Regions from separate parts of the Plantactinospora sp. A48 genome, predicted to be linked through region 1. Evidence: predicted binding sites of a transcription regulator. Region 1 holds the regulator's gene; the other holds the start of a gene.
The links. Region 1 encodes HrcA, which represses chaperone genes, less so after heat shock. Its sites were predicted from a motif close to GGTTNGCACNCTCNNNNNGAGNGTGCNAACC; they were not measured.
Positions count from the first base shown of each region.

Region 2: a site for HrcA is predicted at 2,009-2,039, ahead of groL (chaperonin GroEL). Genes of this name have one in related genera too.

Region 1 covers NZ_JBTIXF010000018.1:85,140-93,703, reverse strand. Annotated here, with positions in the region: gene ACXN5W_RS12765 (enoyl-CoA hydratase-related protein) at 83-886, opposite strand; gene hemW (radical SAM family heme chaperone HemW) at 905-2,128, shown strand; gene ACXN5W_RS12755 (DUF4870 domain-containing protein) at 2,153-2,932, opposite strand; gene hrcA (heat-inducible transcriptional repressor HrcA) at 3,118-4,140, shown strand; gene dnaJ (molecular chaperone DnaJ) at 4,195-5,334, shown strand; gene ACXN5W_RS12740 (16S rRNA (uracil(1498)-N(3))-methyltransferase) at 5,344-6,078, shown strand; gene ACXN5W_RS12735 (SDR family NAD(P)-dependent oxidoreductase) at 6,155-6,907, opposite strand; gene ACXN5W_RS12730 (histidine triad nucleotide-binding protein) at 7,019-7,372, shown strand; gene ACXN5W_RS12725 (serine hydrolase domain-containing protein) at 7,463-8,564, shown strand, end outside.
Region 2 covers NZ_JBTIXF010000008.1:64,287-72,850, reverse strand. Annotated here, with positions in the region: gene ACXN5W_RS06715 (hypothetical protein) at 1-21, shown strand, start outside; gene groL (chaperonin GroEL) at 134-1,756, opposite strand; gene ACXN5W_RS06705 (hypothetical protein) at 2,088-2,945, opposite strand; gene ACXN5W_RS06700 (cold-shock protein) at 3,337-3,540, opposite strand; gene ACXN5W_RS06695 (hypothetical protein) at 4,087-4,224, shown strand; gene ACXN5W_RS06690 (GNAT family N-acetyltransferase) at 4,245-4,700, shown strand; gene paaN (phenylacetic acid degradation protein PaaN) at 4,794-6,467, opposite strand; gene ACXN5W_RS06680 (hypothetical protein) at 6,705-7,241, shown strand; gene ACXN5W_RS06675 (GNAT family N-acetyltransferase) at 7,380-8,402, opposite strand.

The DNA of each region.
Region 1 (8,564 bases):
GAGCCCGCAATACGTACCCCCTGCCGACAGGTTCCCCAGCCTACGTCGAACCGGACAGTGAGTTGATTGCACGAACGGTCATTCAGGCGTCGAGTCCCGGTTGGTCGTCGGGCACCCAGCGGGCCGGCCGCTTCTCCCGGAACGCGAGGACACCCTCCCGGCCCTCGTCGGAGCGGAAGTAGTCGACGGAGCGGGCGGACAGCTCGGCCAGTTCGGCGCGCAGGTCGGCGCCGACCGGCCGGCGGAGCAGTTCCTTGGTTCCGGCCAGCGCGTCGGGGGCGCCGCGCACCAGGGCGGCGCAGTACCGCCGTACCGTTCCGGCCAGCTCGTCGGCGGGCACGGCGGCGGTGACCAGCCCGACCCGTTCGGCGCGGACACCGTCGAAGACCTCGCCGGTCAGGTACAGCTCGGCGGCGGCCCGGGGGGCGAGCCGGCGCAGCACGGTGGCGGAGATGACCGCTGGGATGACCCCGAGGCGGACCTCGGTGAACGCGAATGTCGCGGCCGAGGCGCAGACCGCGAGGTCGGCCGCCGCGATCAACCCCAGGCCACCGGCCCGGGCCGGCCCCGCGACCTGGGCCAGCACCGGCTTCGGGCACTCCCAGATCGCCGCCAGCACCTCACCCAGCATCCCGGCCGGCACGGTGCCACTGGCGTACGCCGCCGCGGTCTCCTTGAGGTCGGCGCCCGAGCAGAACACCGGGCCGGTGTGGGCCAGCACGACCACCCGGACCGCGTCGTCGGCGACCGCCACCGCGAGCGTGTCCAGCAGCTGGGTCATCAGCGGGGTGGACAGCGCGTTGCGGTTGTGCGGGCTGTCCAGGGTGAGCGTGGTCACCCCGGCGGCGGTGGACACCCGGATGAGCTGGTCGACGGCCTCAGTCATGCGCGCACAATAGTCGTCATGCCCGGTGCCCTCCCAGATGGTGAACCCGTACCCGACGACGGCGCCCTGCCCCGGGCGGCGCTCGCCGACGTGGGCGGGCGTGGGTTCGGCGTGTACGTCCACGTACCGTTCTGCGCCAGCCGCTGCGGATACTGCGACTTCAACACCTACACCGCGAGCGAGCTGGGCGGCGGCGGGAGCCGCGAGACGTACCCGGATTCGGTGCTGGCCGAGCTGGCGCTGGCCCGGCGGGTGCTCGCGACCGCGCCGCCCCGTCGGGTGGACACGGTCTTCGTGGGCGGCGGCACGCCGACCCTGCTCAGCGCCGACGACCTGGCCCGGATCCTGGACGGCATCGACCAGACCTGGGGGCTCGCGCCCGACGTGGAGGTGACCACCGAGGCCAACCCCGAGTCGGTGACCCCGGAGTCGCTGGCCGCGTTGCGGGCGGCCGGCTACAACCGGATCTCCCTGGGCATGCAGTCGGCCGCGCCGGGGGTGCTGGCCGTGCTGGACCGCAGGCACCGGCCGGGGCGGGCCACCGCCGCCGCCCGGGAGGCCCGGGAGGCCGGGTTCGCGCACGTCAACCTGGATCTGATCTACGGAACCCCGGGGGAGAGTCCGGAGGACTTCGCCGAGTCGCTGGCCCAGGCGACAGCCGCGGGAGTCGACCATGTCAGCGCGTACTCGCTGATCGTCGAGGACGGCACCCGGCTGGCGGCCCGGGTGCGTCGCGGGGAGCTGCCGTACCCGTCCGACGACGTGGCCGCGGACCGCTACCTGGCGGCGGAGGCCGCGCTGTCGGCCGCCGGCTTCGGCTGGTACGAGGTGTCCAACTGGGCCACCTCGCCGGCGGCCCGCTGCCGGCACAACCTGCTCTACTGGACGGGCGCGGACTGGTGGGGCCTCGGCCCGGGGGCGCACAGCCACGTCGGCGGCGTGCGCTGGTGGAACGTCAAACACCCCACGGCGTACGCGAAGCGGCTGGCCTCGGGCCGCTCACCGGGACAGGGCCGGGAGGTGTTGACCGAGGCGGACCGGCGGACCGAGGACGTGATGCTGCGGCTGCGGCTGGCCGACGGGCTGCCACTGGCGACGCTGGACGAGTCGGGGCGGGCGGCGGCGAAGCGGGCGCTGACGGACGGCCTGCTCGAACCGGCGCCGTACGCCACCGACCAGGCCGTGCTCACGCTGCGCGGCCGGCTCCTCGCCGACGCCGTCGTGCGCGACCTCCTCCCCTGAGTCCCGGTCCGGTTTCCCGCGCGGTCAGCGCTTCACGAAGTCGTAGCTGGCCGGGTAGCGGTAGAGCTGACCCTCGTTGGCCTTGACGCCGCCGATGATGCCGAAGATCACCGGTACCAGCCAGACCAGCAGCGGGATGAAGAACAACAGCCCGCAGGTGATCCCGGCGACCACCCAGCCGAGCGCGACCGCGACCGCCCAGGTGATCTGGAAGTTCAGCGCGCCGATCGAGTGGGCCCGAACCGCCGGCGACTGCTGACCCCGCCCCATCAGGGCGACCAGCGGGGCGACCCAGCCGAGCAGACCGCCACCGACCACCACCCCGACCGGACCGCCGAAGTGCGCCACCAGCGCCCAGACCCGGTCGTCGTTGCTGGCGTACCCGCCGGGGACCGGGCCGCCGTATCCGCCGGGGCCGCTGCCTGGGCCGTACCCGCCGGGGCCGCTGCCTGGGCCGTATCCGCCGGGGCCGCTACCCGGGCCGTATCCGCCGGGGCCGTACCCGCCGCCCGGCGGATATCCGGGCCCACCGGGACCCTCGGGGCCACCGGGGCCGGGGCTTCCGCCGTAGCCCCCGGTCGGTGGTTGCGGGGCGTCGCCGGGTGGGTAGCTGCCGCCCGGCGGCGGATATCCGGCGGCCGGGGGAGCCGAAGCCGGGGGCTCGGGGTCCGGGGCGGCGGAGGGGGCCGGAAAAGCGGAAGTCGGGGATGCGGAGGACGGCGCCTGTGGTGGAAGCTGAGCGGTGGGGTCCGCGGACTCGTCGCCGGAACCGGGCGCGGCCGGTGGGCGAGGTGGTTCGGTCATGGGGTCACGGTAGGGGGCCCGCGCACCTCGCGCCAGCACCCCCGGATCGCCCGGCGTCGACCCGTGGGTGGCGGTTTCGGGCGCGGTGCGGAAAGCGATGATCGCGGTGACGGGACCGGGCGTCGTAGACTGGCACTCGCTACAGTCGAGTGCCAGGCACAGGTGTCGGCGGTCGGGAGGTGAAGATGGGTCTCGACGAACGCAAGCTCGACGTCCTGCGGGCGATCGTGGAGGACTACGTCGCCACCCAGGAGCCGGTCGGCAGTCGGGCGCTGGTCGAACGGCACCAGCTCGGTGTGTCGCCCGCCACGGTCCGCAACGACATGGCCGTGCTGGAGGAGGAGGGCTACATCCGGCAGCCACACACCAGCGCGGGCCGGGTGCCCACCGACCGGGGCTACCGGCTCTTCGTCGACCGGTTGTCCCGGGTCAAACCGCTCAGCCCGGCCGAGCGCCGGGCGATCGAGCGGTTCCTGGTGGGCGCGGTCGACCTGGACGACGTGGTGCACCGGACCGTACGCCTGCTGGCCCAGCTCACCCGCCAGGTCGCCGTGGTGCAGTACCCGAGCCTGGCCCGGTCCTCCGTGCGGCATCTGGAACTGGTGTCGATCTCCACCACCCGGCTGATGCTGGTGATGATCGCCGACACCGGCCGGGTCGAGCAGCGGTTGGTGGAACTGCCCGGTCCGGTGCCGGCCGAGGATGTGCTCGACCTGCGGCGGCTGGTCAACGAGAAACTGGTCGGGACCAAGCTGTCCGACACACCCCCACTGGTGCAGGCCCTCGTCGACGAGGCGGTGCCGCGCCTGCGGATGGCCATGGCCACGCTCGCCAGCGTGTTGCTGGAGACACTTGTCGAACGGCACGAGGAGCGGATCGCGCTGGCCGGAACGGCCAACCTGACCCGGGCCGGGCTGCTCGACTTCCAGGGGTCACTGCGACCCATCCTGGAAGCGTTGGAGGAGGAGGTCATCCTGCTCAAGCTGATCGGGGAGGCGGAGCCGAGCATGACCCGGGTCCGGATCGGCGACGAGAACGAGATCGACAATCTGCGGGCCGCGTCAGTGGTCAGCACCGGCTACGGCCCGGGTGCGACCATCGTGGGCGGGCTGGGTGTGCTGGGACCGACCCGGATGGATTACCCCGGCACGATCGCCACTGTGCGTGCCGTGGCACGCTACGTGGGTGACCTGCTGGCGCAGAACTGAACCGACCTGCCGACCGGCGGCCGACGCGAGATCGACATGGGGACACGGAACGCAGTGACCAGGGACTACTACGGGATCCTCGGCGTGAGCCGGGACGCCTCGGATGACGAGATCAAGCGCGCCTACCGCAAGTTGGCGCGGCAGTACCACCCGGACGTCAACCCGGACCCGGCGGCGCACGACCGCTTCAAGGAGATCAACGCCGCGTACGAGGTCCTCTCCGACGACCAGAAGCGGCAGATCGTCGACCTGGGTGGCGACCCGCTCGCCCCCGGCGGGGGTGGCGGGGCCGGCCCGGGCGGCGCCGGACCGTTCGTCGGGTTCCAGGACATCATGGACGCCTTCTTCGGTGCGGCGGGCGGCGGCGCGGGTCGTGGGCCACGGCCCCGGACCCGGCCCGGCTCGGACGCGATCCTGCGGCTCGAACTCGACCTGCACGAGACCGCGTTCGGGGTCGAGGCGCCGATCACCGTGGACACGGCGGTGCTCTGCACCACCTGCTCGGGGGCGGGCACGGCGGCCGGCACCCACCTGGCCACCTGCGAGACGTGCGGCGGTCGGGGTGAGGTCCAGTCGGTGCAGCGCACCTTCCTGGGCCAGGTGGTGTCGTCCCGGCCGTGCGCGGTCTGCCAGGGCTACGGGACGATCATCCCGCACCCCTGTCCCACCTGCGCCGGTGACGGCCGGGTCCGGACCCGCCGGTCGCTCACCGTCAAGATCCCGGCCGGGGTCGAGGACGGGATGCGGATCCGGCTGGCCCAGCAGGGCGAGGTGGGCCCCGGCGGCGGCACGGCGGGTGACCTGTACGTCGAGATCCACGAGCGACCGCACGACGTCTACTCGCGAAAGGGCGACGACCTGCACTGCCGGGTCACCGTTCCGATGACGGCGGCGGCGCTGGGGACCCGACTGACGATCAAGACGCTGGACAGCGAGGAACCGGTCGACGTGAAGGCGGGCACCCAGCCGGGCAGCACCCTGCGGCTGCGGGCCCGGGGCGTACCGCACCTGCGCGGCACCGGTCGGGGCGACCTCTACGTCCACCTGGACGTGCGTACCCCCACCAAACTCGACGCCGACCAGGAGCGGATGCTGCGCGACTTCGCCAAGACCCGGGGCGAGGAGGTCGCCGAGCTGACCAAGCAGGGCGGGTTCTTCTCCCGGATGCGGGACGCCTTCAACGGCCACGCCTGACCGGTACCGATGAGCGCGCCGTTGTTCCTGGTCGAGGCGTTGCCCGACGGTGAGACGTACCTGCTCGACGGTCCGGAGGGGCACCACGCGGCGACCGTGCAGCGGCTGCGGCCGGGCGAGGAACTGCTGCTCGCGGACGGGCGGGGTGGCACGGCCGGCGCGGTGGTCCGGGCCGTCGGCCGGGGCAGTCTTGAGCTGTCCGTCACCACCCGCTGGTACGCCGAGCCGCCCGACCCTCGGCTCGTGGTCGCGCAGGGGATCGCCAAGGGAGACCGGGGCGAGCTGGCGGTGCAGGCGATGACCGAGGTGGGTGTCGACGAGATCGTTCCGTGGGCGGCCGCCCGTTCGGTCGCGCAGTGGCGTGGCGACCGGGGCGACCGGGCCCGCCAGAAGTGGGTGGCCACGGCCCGGGAGGCGGCCAAGCAGTCCCGCCGGCCGTGGCTGCCGGTGGTTTCCGGCGACCCGGACTGCTCCACCGGGGGGCTCGCTGCCCGGCTGTCCGGCGCGAGCGCCGCGGTGGTGCTGCACGAGGAGGCCACCGAGCGGCTCACCGCGCTCGACCTGCCGCCAGGTGGGGAGATCATCCTGGTGGTGGGGCCCGAGGGTGGCATCACCCCGGACGAGCTGGCGACGTTCGTGGCCGCGGGCGCGGTGCCGGTGCGGTTGGGCGACGCGGTGCTGCGTACCTCGACCGCTGGCGTTGCCGCGCTGGCCGTGCTGTCGACCCGGCTGCGCCGCTGGTGACGCCCGTCCCTCGGTGACGGCCCGCACCACGAGCGGCGCCGGGGCGGTGTTCAGGTGGGTCTGTGCCGGGTGGTGTTCAGGTGCGCAGGTACGAGGCGCCGTTGAGGTCGATCACGGTGCCGGAGGCCCACTCCGCCGCTGGTGAGGCGAGCCAGTGGACGGCCGAGGCGATCTCCTCCGGCTGGGCCACCCGGCCGAACGGGCTCTGCGCCCGGATCGCGGCGCCGCGCTCGGCCTTGAGGTGTTCGTTCGTCATGTCCGTCTCGACGAAGCCCGGCGCGACGGTGGCGACGGCGATCCCGTGCGGCGCCAGCGCCACCGCGAGGGACTGGCCCAGCGCGTTGAGACCGGCCTTGCTCGCGCCGTAGGCCGGGGCGTCCGGCTCGCCCCGGAACGCACCCCGGGACGAGACGTTGATGATCCGCCCGCCACCCCGTTCCCGCAGGTGGCGTACGGCGCACCAGCAGGCGTTCGCCGGGCCGAGCAGGTTGGTGTCCAGGGTGCGACGCCAGTGCCGTTGCCACTGGTCGTAGTCCGTCTCCACGATGGGGTGCGCCGTGAACAGGCCGGCGTTGTTGACCAGGACGTCCAGCCCGCCCAGTTGGTCGGCGGCGCTGTCCACCATGGCCCGTACGGCGTCCGGGTCGGCCAGGTCGGCCTGGACCACCGTGTGCCCGCCGCCGGGCAGCGAGTCGCGCAACTGCTCGGCCAGCGCCGCCGAGTCCCGGTGGTGTACGGCCACCCGGTCGCCGTCGGCGGCGAACGCCATCGCGATCGCCCGCCCGATGCCCCGGGACGCCCCGGTGACCAGTACCGCCCGTCGCCTCATGCCGATCATCCTGCCCCACGACCGCACCGGGCCGGCTGCCGGACGGTGCCGTGCGCCGCCCGACCGTGCCGCCTGGCCGGGGGCCCTCACTTCGTGGCCTACCATGCGCTGGTGGGAAACGACGACTGCCTGTTCTGCCGCATCGTGGCCGGGGAGATCCCGGCGACCATCGTCCGGGAGACCGACACCACGCTCGCGTTCCGGGACATCAACCCGAAGGCCCCGGTACACGTGCTGGTGATCCCGAAGGAGCACTTCGCGGATGTGGTGACGATGGCCGAGGCTGACCCGACGGTGACCGCCGAGGTACTGGCCACCGCGGCGGTGGTCGCCGAGCACGAGGGGGTGGCGGCCGACGGGTTCCGGCTGATCTTCAACACCGGGCCGAACAGTGGGCAGGAGGTCGCGCACGCCCACGCCCATGTGCTGGGCGGTGCCCCGCTCGGCCCCATGCTCTGTCCCTGACCCGCCGACCGCCATGCTGAGCAGCGAGTGGGCCACCGGCCGGTACGCCGGGCCGGGTGACCGCGCCGGGCGGAGTCGGGGGACGCGGCGATGACGGACGTACAGCGGCAACTGGAACGGATGACCCGGCGGGTGCAGGCGTCCGGCCGGATACCCGCGTTGGCCGTCGCACTGCACCGGGCCGACCGGCCGCCGTGGTTCTGCGCGGTCGGCTCGACGGGCAACGACACCCCGCTCGACGCGGACACCCGGTTCCGGATCGGGTCGGTCACCAAGACCCTCACCGCGGTGCTGGTGTTGCAGTGCCGGGATGACGGGCTGCTCGACCTGGACGACCCGATCGGCCGCCACCTGGACGTGCCCGAGCATCGTGAGCTGACCGTGTCCCGGCTGCTGTCGCACACCGCCGGCCTGCAACGGGAGCCGCCCGGCGATGTCTGGGACACGCTGCGGAACCCGGACGTGGACCGGCTGCTGGCCGAGTTGGCCGAGGCCGAGCGGGTGCTCCCGCCCGGCCGGCGCTACCACTACTCGAATCTGAGCCTGTCCCTGCTGGGCCACGCGGTGGGCCGGCTGCGCGGCGGTACCTGGGCCGAGGTGCTGGCCGAGCGGATCCTCGGGCCGCTGGGTCTGACCGGCACCGGGATCGAGCCGGGACCCCGGGCGGCCACCGGGTTCCTGGTCGACGCGTACTCCGACGAGGCGCGGCCGGAGCCACCGATCGACCTCGACGCGGTCTCCCCGGCGGCGCAGCTGTGGAGCACGGCCGGCGACATGGCGCGCTGGGCGGCGTTCCTGGCCGACCCGGCGACCGTGGACCCGGACGCGAGGGTGCTGCGACCGGAAACCGTGGACGAGATGCGCTGGCCCCGCACGGTCGTCGAGGAGACCTCCTGGCGGGCCGGGTTCGGCCTCGGGCTGATGCTGGTGCCCCAGGGGGATCGGGTGGTACATGTCGGCCACGGTGGCGCCATGCCGGGTTTCCTGGCCGGGGTGTACGGCCGGCGTGGCGGGGCCGACACCCCGAAGGCCATGGGCTGCGCCGTGCTCGCGTCCTCCGGCACGGCGATCGAGATCGGCGAGTTGCCGCACGAGCTGATGGCGGTGGCGGTCCGGGACGATCCGGCCGACATCGAGCCGTGGGCGCCGGGTGAGCCGGCGCCCCCGGCGTACCGGGGGATGCTGGGACGCT
Region 2 (8,564 bases), on a different contig from region 1:
CCGGAGCCGACTCCGGAGTGATGCGGACGGCCACCGGCGTGGGTCCGGCTGACGCGGCCGAGCCGGCCGGGCCCAGTGGACCCGACCGGCTCGGCCGTGATGGTGCTCGTGGAACTCGCGTTCCGGGGTGGACTCAGAAGTCCATGTCCCCGCCGCCCGGGGCGGCCGGTGCGGCCGGGGTCTTCTCCGGCTTGTCCGCGACAACGGCCTCGGTGGTGAGGAACAGGGCCGCGATCGATGCTGCGTTCTGCAGCGCCGACCGGGTGACCTTGGCCGGGTCGATGATGCCGGCCTGGAGCAGGTCGACGTACTCGCCGGTCGCGGCGTTCAGGCCGTGACCGGGGTCGAGGTTGCGAACCCGCTCGACCACGACGCCACCCTCAAGACCGGCGTTGACGGCGATCTGCCGCAGCGGGGCGTCCAGCGCGATCTTGACGATCTGCGCGCCGGTCGCCTCGTCACCGGTCAGGTCCAGCTTCTCGAAGGCGGTCTTGCCGGCCTGGACCAGCGCGACGCCACCACCCGGGACGATGCCCTCCTCGACGGCCGCCTTCGCGTTACGCACGGCGTCCTCGATGCGGTGCTTGCGCTCCTTCAGCTCGACCTCGGTGGCCGCGCCGACCTTGATCACCGCAACACCGCCGGCCAGCTTGGCCAGGCGCTCCTGCAGCTTCTCCCGGTCGTAGTCGGAGTCGCTCTTCTCGATCTCGGCGCGGATCTGGTTCACCCGGCCGTTGATCTGCTCGGCGTCGCCGGCACCCTCGACCATGGTGGTCTCGTCCTTGGTCACCACGACCTTGCGGGCACGGCCCAGCATGTCGATGCCCACGGCGTCCAGCTTGAGGCCGACCTCTTCGCTGATGACCTGGCCACCGGTGAGGATGGCGATGTCGGTCAGCATGGCCTTGCGGCGGTCACCGAAGCCCGGCGCCTTCACGGCGACCGACTTGAAGGTGCCACGCACCTTGTTGACGACCAGGGTGGCCAGGGCCTCGCCCTCGACGTCCTCGGCGATGATGACCAGCGGCTTGCCCGACTGCATGACCTTCTCGAGGATCGGCAGCAGGTCCTTGACCGACGAGATCTTGCTGTTCACGATCAGCACGTAGGGGTCGTCGAGGACGGCCTCCATACGCTCCGCGTCGGTCCAGAAGTAGGGCGAGATGTAGCCCTTGTCGAAGCGCATACCCTCGGTGAGCTCAAGCTCCAGGCCGAAGGTGTTGCTCTCCTCGACGGTGATGACGCCTTCCTTGCCGACCTTGTCCATCGCCTCGGCGATGATCTCCCCGACGCTGGTGTCACCGGCGGAGATGGAGGCGGTGGAGGCGATCTGCTCCTTGGTCTCGATGTCCTTGGCGAGCTTGGACAGCTCCTCGGACACGTTCGCGACGGCGGCCTCGATGCCCCGCTTCAGGGCCATCGGGTTCGCGCCGGCCGCGACGTTGCGCAGGCCCTCCCGAACCAGCGCCTGGGCCAGGACGGTCGCCGTCGTCGTGCCGTCACCGGCCACGTCGTCGGTCTTCTTGGCGACCTCCTTGACCAGCTCGGCGCCGATCTTCTCGTACGGGTCCTCGAGCTCGATCTCCTTGGCGATGCTCACACCATCGTTGGTGATGGTGGGCGCGCCCCACTTCTTCTCGAGCACGACGTTGCGGCCCTTGGGGCCGAGGGTCACCCTGACGGCGTCAGCGAGCTGGTTCATGCCCCGCTCGAGGCCGCGGCGCGCCTCTTCGTCGAACGCGATCATCTTGGCCATACGGCGTTGTCCTCCTGGACACTCGCGGCCGCCCGGGACCGGTTGGCCCGAACCTGCCGCCTGACTACGCACCTTCGGACGTCACTACTGCGCTTGTTCGCGGCGTCGCCGGCACCTGTGGTGCTCGGTCGACTCCGACGCACAAGGCGACAGTGACGTCCGTCGGCCGGGCGGACAGCCCGCGACGACCGGCCATGTGCCGCGTCTCCCCGTTCCTCCGGGTCCTCGCGACCGTGGCCCTACCGCCCCGACCATTGGCACTCACACTACGCGAGTGCCAATCCCTTGTTTAGCACTCTCCCCCATCGAGTGCAAGCGCCTACCGAGCAGATCAGTCCAGTTCGTCCGCGAGTTGGCCGGCGTTCACCGGCGCCTCCACAGCCCGCTGTTCGGCGTACGTGATCACCAGCCCGATCAGCACGAGAAGGTAGATCGGGGCGTAGAGCAGCCCCACCAGCACGGTCGTCAGGACGAACACGGGTGAGAAGGCCGGCACGCCGGTTGGCCCGGTTCCACCTGTCGCCTGCCCGATCACCTGGATGATCACGACCACCACGCCACCGGCCAGGGCCAGTCCGACCACCGTCGCCACTCGACCGAGCACCATGCCAAACCGGGCATGGACCATGCCGAACGAGCGGGAGATCGGGTTGACGCGCTCGAAGAGGTAGACCGGGCCGGCGAGGCTGAGCGCGAACCCGAGATAGACGGCGGGCAGGAAACAGGCGCAGAATCCGGCCAGCACGATCACGTCGCAGAGCAGGTACCAGCCCCAGAGGGCAGGTGCCCGACGCAGGCCGTAGCGGAACGCCGCTCCGATCGCCGCCGGGTGACCGGCCGCCTGCCGGGCGAGGATCCATGTTCCGCCCGCCCAGCCGACCGCCTGGACGAGGCTCATCACGACGGCGGCGGCCAGCACGACACCCTCGTAGGCCAGCAGTTCCCGCAGCAGGGCCGCGGCCTCACCCGGGTCGGCCCCAGCCATGGGAGTGGGCCCCCCGGTCATGGACGCCGGCGTGTAGAGCGGTGACAGCAGGCCGAAGACGATCGCCGGCAACGCCCCGGTGATCAGTATGAGGACCACCAGCGGACGCCAGCTCCGCTGGGCCGCCGACCAGCACCGGGCGAACCAGCCGCCCATCCCGGCACCGGGCGGATTCACCAGCGGGTCGTTCCAGTCATACCCCACCGGCCAACCTCCGGGGTACGCCCAACCAGCCGCGGCGGGTTGGGCCCAGCCGCCGTGGGCAGGCCAGCCGGCAACACCCGGTTGACCCACGTCGCCTGGTACGCCGCCGGGAGCCGGGTGCGGCCAGCCGGATGACCCGACCGGATCGTCGCCGACCCGCATCGGTGAGGCCGGCGGCTGCGTTCCGGGTGCCGACGGCAGCCCGGAAGCCGGCTGCGGTTCAGGCGCCGACGCGTCCGGCACACCGGACCGGGAAGCCGGTCCCTCCGCAGGCGGGTACGACTGGTCTGGTGACTCGCTCACATGGGCTCCTCGGCGACTGATGTGGGCACGATCTTCCCGGATCGTCTGCCCACGCCGCTGCCCTGGGGGCCGCGCCGAGGAGGCCGGTTCAGGCTATGAGGCGGACCTGCTCGGCCTGCGGGCCCTTCTGCCCCTGCGCGATCTCGAACTCGACGCGCTGTCCGTCGTCGAGGGCCTTGTAACCGTCCATCTGGATCGCGGAGAAGTGGACGAACACGTCCTGCCCACCGTCGACGGCGATGAACCCGTAGCCCTTTTCGCTGTTGAACCACTTCACGGTGCCCTGTGCCACGGTGCACTTCCTCACTTCGATGACGCGGGGTCCTGAGGACCACGGTCCAGCCTGCGCCGAGCCGCGCCGCCGGACGAATGACCCGTGGCGGGCCTTCGAAACCGGCGGCCGAAATCGCACGCTACACGAGGCGTGACGAGCGCGCACTACCACAAAACGGACGGGGGCCAGACCTGTTCCAGGACAGGCCGACAGCGCAGCGAAACCAGCGCCCGGACCAGGCCCGGAAGGCAGTCCCATAGATGAGACTCGAAATCTTGGGACCCGGACGAGGCCGATCCGACGGTCCCTGACACCACTGGAGAGCCGTACCGGACTCCGCCGGTGACCCGACCGGGTTGCCGGCGCCGGACGTCACCGGTAGGCATGCACACATGACGAGCGCCCGCGCCGCGAGGCCGGCCACCCACACCCACCAGCCCGGGCCCGATCCGGCCCACCCCTCCAGGCCGGCCTGCCCCTCCGGGTCCCACCCGGCCCGCCCCTCCGGAGCCGACCCGGCCTGCCACTCCGGGTCCGACCCGGCCCACCGCACCGGAGCCGACCGTGCCCACCGCACCGGAGCCGGCCCGGCTCGGCGACAGCCCTCCGGGGCGGAACACGATCGCGGCGCCCGAGGTCGTCCCGGCGACGGCGCACCGCGCCGGTCAGGCGGCCGGGACCCGGTCACCGTACGCCGGGTGACCAACGCCGATGCCGGTCGGATGCGGGCGCTTCGGCTGGAGATGCTGGCCGACTCCCCCTTGGCCTTCCTGGAGACCGTCGCCGAGGCGGCGGCCCGCCCGCACGCCGAGTACGCGGCACGGATCGCCGAATGCGCCACGGGCCCGCGACGCGGACAGTTCATCGCCGACCCCGGCGGGCGGCTGGTCGGGCACGCGGGCGGCGCGGTGGCCCCGCACGACCCGGACCTCACCGTGATCTTCGCCGTCTACCTGACCCCGGCGTGGCGGGGCAGTGGCCTGCTCGGCGACCTGATCGACGCGGTGGCCGCCTGGTCGCGGGAGTGCGGTCGGTCGGAGCTGCTCCTGGAGGTCGTCGTCGGTAACGACCGCGCCGTCCGGGCGTACCAGCGGCTCGGCTTCGTCGACACCGGGGTACGGGTTCCGCACCCCATCGTGCCGGCGCTCACCGAGTTGCAGATGCGCCGGTCCGTCTGAGCCGGCAGACGCGCCGGCCCGGCTGAAACCCACCGCGTCAAGAAGGGGCCCCTGCTATACGAAATGCGATAACAAGGGGCCCTTCCTTAACGCTCAGGCGGGGCGGCGGCTCTGGACGATGCGGAACCGGTTCGCCACGTACGCGCCGTCGGTGAGAGCCGCGTTCGCGGCCGGGTTGGCACCGCTGGCGTGGAAGTCGGAGAACGCCGCGGACTGGTTGACGAAGACGCCGCCGGTCAGGTTGCAGGACAACTGGACACCCACGTCCAGGGCCGCCCGCTCGGTGGCGTCCAGCACCTCGGCGTCGGTCGAGTAGACCCCCGCGGTCAGCGCGCCGCTGCGACCGACGGTCTCCCGGAGGATCTCCAGGCTGTGGTCGGTGGAATCGGTGCCGATGACGAACGAGATCGGTCCGAACCACTCCTGGCCGTACGTCCCGGCCGCGTCCGCGTCGAGCCTGACGATCGTCGGGGTCCGCACCACCGCCTCCGGGAACTTCGGGTGCTCGACGGCCCGCGACGGCAGCACGGTCTCGCCCACTCCGGAGACCTCGTCCAGCCGCTTGAGCACCCCGTCGTTGACGATCGCGCCGGTCAACTCGACGCCCCGCGCCGGGTCGGCGGTGAGCTTCCCGACCGCCGCCGCGATCCCCTCGGCGACCTCGTCGAGGCTCTTGTGCCCCTGGTCGGTCTCGATGCCGTCACGGGGAACGAGGATGTTCTGCGAGGTGGTACACATCTGGCCGCTGTAGAGGGTCAGGGTGAACCCGAGGTTGCGGCACATCCCGGCGAAGTCGTCGGTGGAGTCGATGATCACCGCGTTCAGGCCGGCCTTCTCGGTGTAGACCGCGGCCTGCCGGGCGTTGGCCTCCAGCCAGTCGCCGTACGCGGTGGAGCCGGTGAAGTCGACGATCCGGACGCTCGGGTGCAGCGCGAGCGTCGAGGCCAGCTTCTCCCCGGGCGCCTCGGCGGCCAGCAGCACCAGGTTCGGGTCGAACCCGGCCTCGGCCAGCACCTCCCGGGCGTACCGCACGGTGATCGCGAGCGGCAGCACGGCCCGCGGGTGCGGCTTGACCACCACCGGGTTGCCGGTGGCCAACGAGGCGAACAGCCCGGGGTACGAGTTCCAGGTCGGGAACGTGTTGCAGCCGATGACCAGGCTGATCCCGCGCGGCACGACATGGTACGTCTTGGTCATCCGCAGCGGCTCACCCTTGCCGGCGGGCTTCTCCCAGTCCGCCGTGCCCGGGTGCCGGGTCATCTCGGAGTACGCGTAGGCGATCGCCTCCAACGCCCGGTCCAGAGCGTGCGCACCGCCGGCCTGGAACGCCATCACGAACGCCTGGCCGCTGGTGAACTGCACCGCGTTGGCCAACTCGAAGATGTGCCGGTGCAGTCGGGCGAGGATCTCCAGACACACCCCGACCCGGGTCTGCGGGCCCGCGTCCCGCCAGGCCGGCAGCGCGGCCCGGGCGGCGGCCAGCAGCTCCTCCGGGTCGGCGTGCGGGTAACGCACCCCGAGATCGATCCCGAACGGGCTGTCCTCGGTGGCCACCCGGTCCCGGGTGCCGGGCTGGTCCAGCGGGAAGTCGGTGCCCAGGTACGCCTGGAACGCGGCCTCGCCCTCGGCGGCGGCCGTCTCGCCGTACACCCGAGGGCTCGGCGACTCCGGAAAGGCGGACCAGTAGCCGCGCTCGGTGATCGCGTGCAGCGCCCGGGTGAGGGTCTCGGCATGCGCGGCGTAGAGGGGATGCGGGGTCTCCGTCATGTCCGCCATCATGCCCCAGCCCGCGCCGGACCGGTAAGCCCCGCCGGCCCCGCACACCTGCAAGGAAGGGCCCCCTCTTATCGCTTTTTGTATAGGAAGGGCCCCTTCTTAACGGCCATGGCCGTTCTACACCGCCAACCGGCAGCGCGCCGGGTGGGCGGTGGACTGTCGCGGACCGGACCACACCGAGCTCTCGGCCCGACAGCTGATCCGACGCCGCTGGCTCATCCTGGGGACATGTCCCCCGCCAGACACCGGGTACGCACCGCCGCCACCTGGGCCAACGGCACCACGCTGGCCGGGCTGGCCGTGGCCGCCGCCACCCGGACCGTCCGGCGGCGTACCCCGGAGGGTCTGATCATCGCCGGCGGCTACCGGTGGCCGGTGCCCCGGCAGGACTGCTTCACGGTCGGTTCGGTGATCTTCACCCGACGGCCGGCCGACTGGTTGCTGCATCCCGACCGGGCCGGCCTGCTGGGGCACGAGGTCCGCCACGTCGGCCAGTACGCCGGGCTGGGCCCGCTGTTCTGGCCGGTCTACTGGCTCGCCTGCGTCTGGTCCTACGCGCTGACCGGTGACTACGGTGCCCGGAACGTCCTGGAGCGACGGGCCGGGCTGGCCGCCGGCGGCTATCGCGAACTGCCACTGCGTCCGTGGGCGGCCCGGGTCGCCGCCCGGATCGCCCGACCGCGCCGCGATCACCCCGCCAAGCCTGACCAACCCGCTGGCCCGCGAGGAAGACCCGACCGCCCGCCAAACCGACCGGCCCCCTGACCGACGAGGAAGACCCGACCACCCCCCTGACCGGCCGCGAAGACCCGACCACCCCGCAAACCCGACCAGCCCCTGACCGCCCAGGAAGACCCGACCACCCCGCCAACCCGACCAGGCCCCCGACCGGGGAGAACCGGATCAGAGGGCGAGTTGCCAGGCGGCCCAGGTGTCGACCGGTCGGTAGCCCAGCGTCTCGTTGATCGAGATCATGTTCCGGTTGACCGCCGCGTTCCAGGTGTCCATGGCCCGCACCTCCGGCTCCCGCTCCACGACGTAGCGCAGATTTTCGATCTTGACGAGGGTGCCCAGCCGGTGTCCGCGATGCTCGGGGTCCACCAGGGTGATCTGCTGGAACGCGTGCCAGGGCTCGGTCGCCGCGAAGTCCACCAGGGTCCATCCGACCAGCCGGCCCGTGGCGTCGTGCCGGGCGGCCGTGCTGTAGAGCCGGCGCCCCCGGTCATTGATGATCAGTTCTTCCACGGCGGCCTGGCGGGAGGCGTCGATCTTCTCCGCTTCCCACGCCAGGTCGCCGATGGGCGCGTCGGACATCAGCCGGCCGTTGAGGTACGCGACATCGGCCAGATACTCCGGCGGGGTGAACCCGGACCACGACACGATGGAGTAGCCGGCGGCCTGGTCCCACGCGCCCGCCTGCGCGGCGTCCAACGCGGCCCAGTCCACGGCCGTCACGTCGAGCCGCCGGCGTACCTCGAGAAGCGCCTCGACCGCACCGGTGGCGGCGGCGAACGCCCCACCCGCCGGGTCCCGGGCGGGCCAGTCCGGCAGCGCGGCGACGGTCTCGCTGGTGAGCCACTTGCGGCCGAGATCCCGGGCGATCGCCGCCACCCGGTCGTGCAGCGCCCGGCCCACGCCGCGACGACGGAAATCGGGATGTACGTCCAGCTCGATCTCGGAGTTCTCGGTGTTGTCCAGCAGCGGCAGCTGGAGTTGGGCGAAGCCGGCCGGCACCCCGTCCAGCAGGGCCAGCAGGGCCCGGGAGTCCTGACCCGGCATGGGCCGGCGCAGGGAACCGACGAACCCCCGCCGGGATGGCCTGGGAAAGTCGGGCACGGTAGCGGCCAGACTGGCCACCCGGATCTGGTACGCCTGCTCCACGGCGGCGTCATCGCTCGGGTCGAGCGGTGCCACTTCGATGCTCACCTGCCGACCGTGCCCCAGCCCGGCCCCCAGCGCGACCGATTTTCCCGCCGCGATCTCGGGTTTCCCGAGAGAACACCGGCGCGGAAGGCTGGACGGCTCAATACGCGGAAAGATCAGCCACGGATGAGTCAACGCGCGTACCGGTCACGGGCGCACCGCACC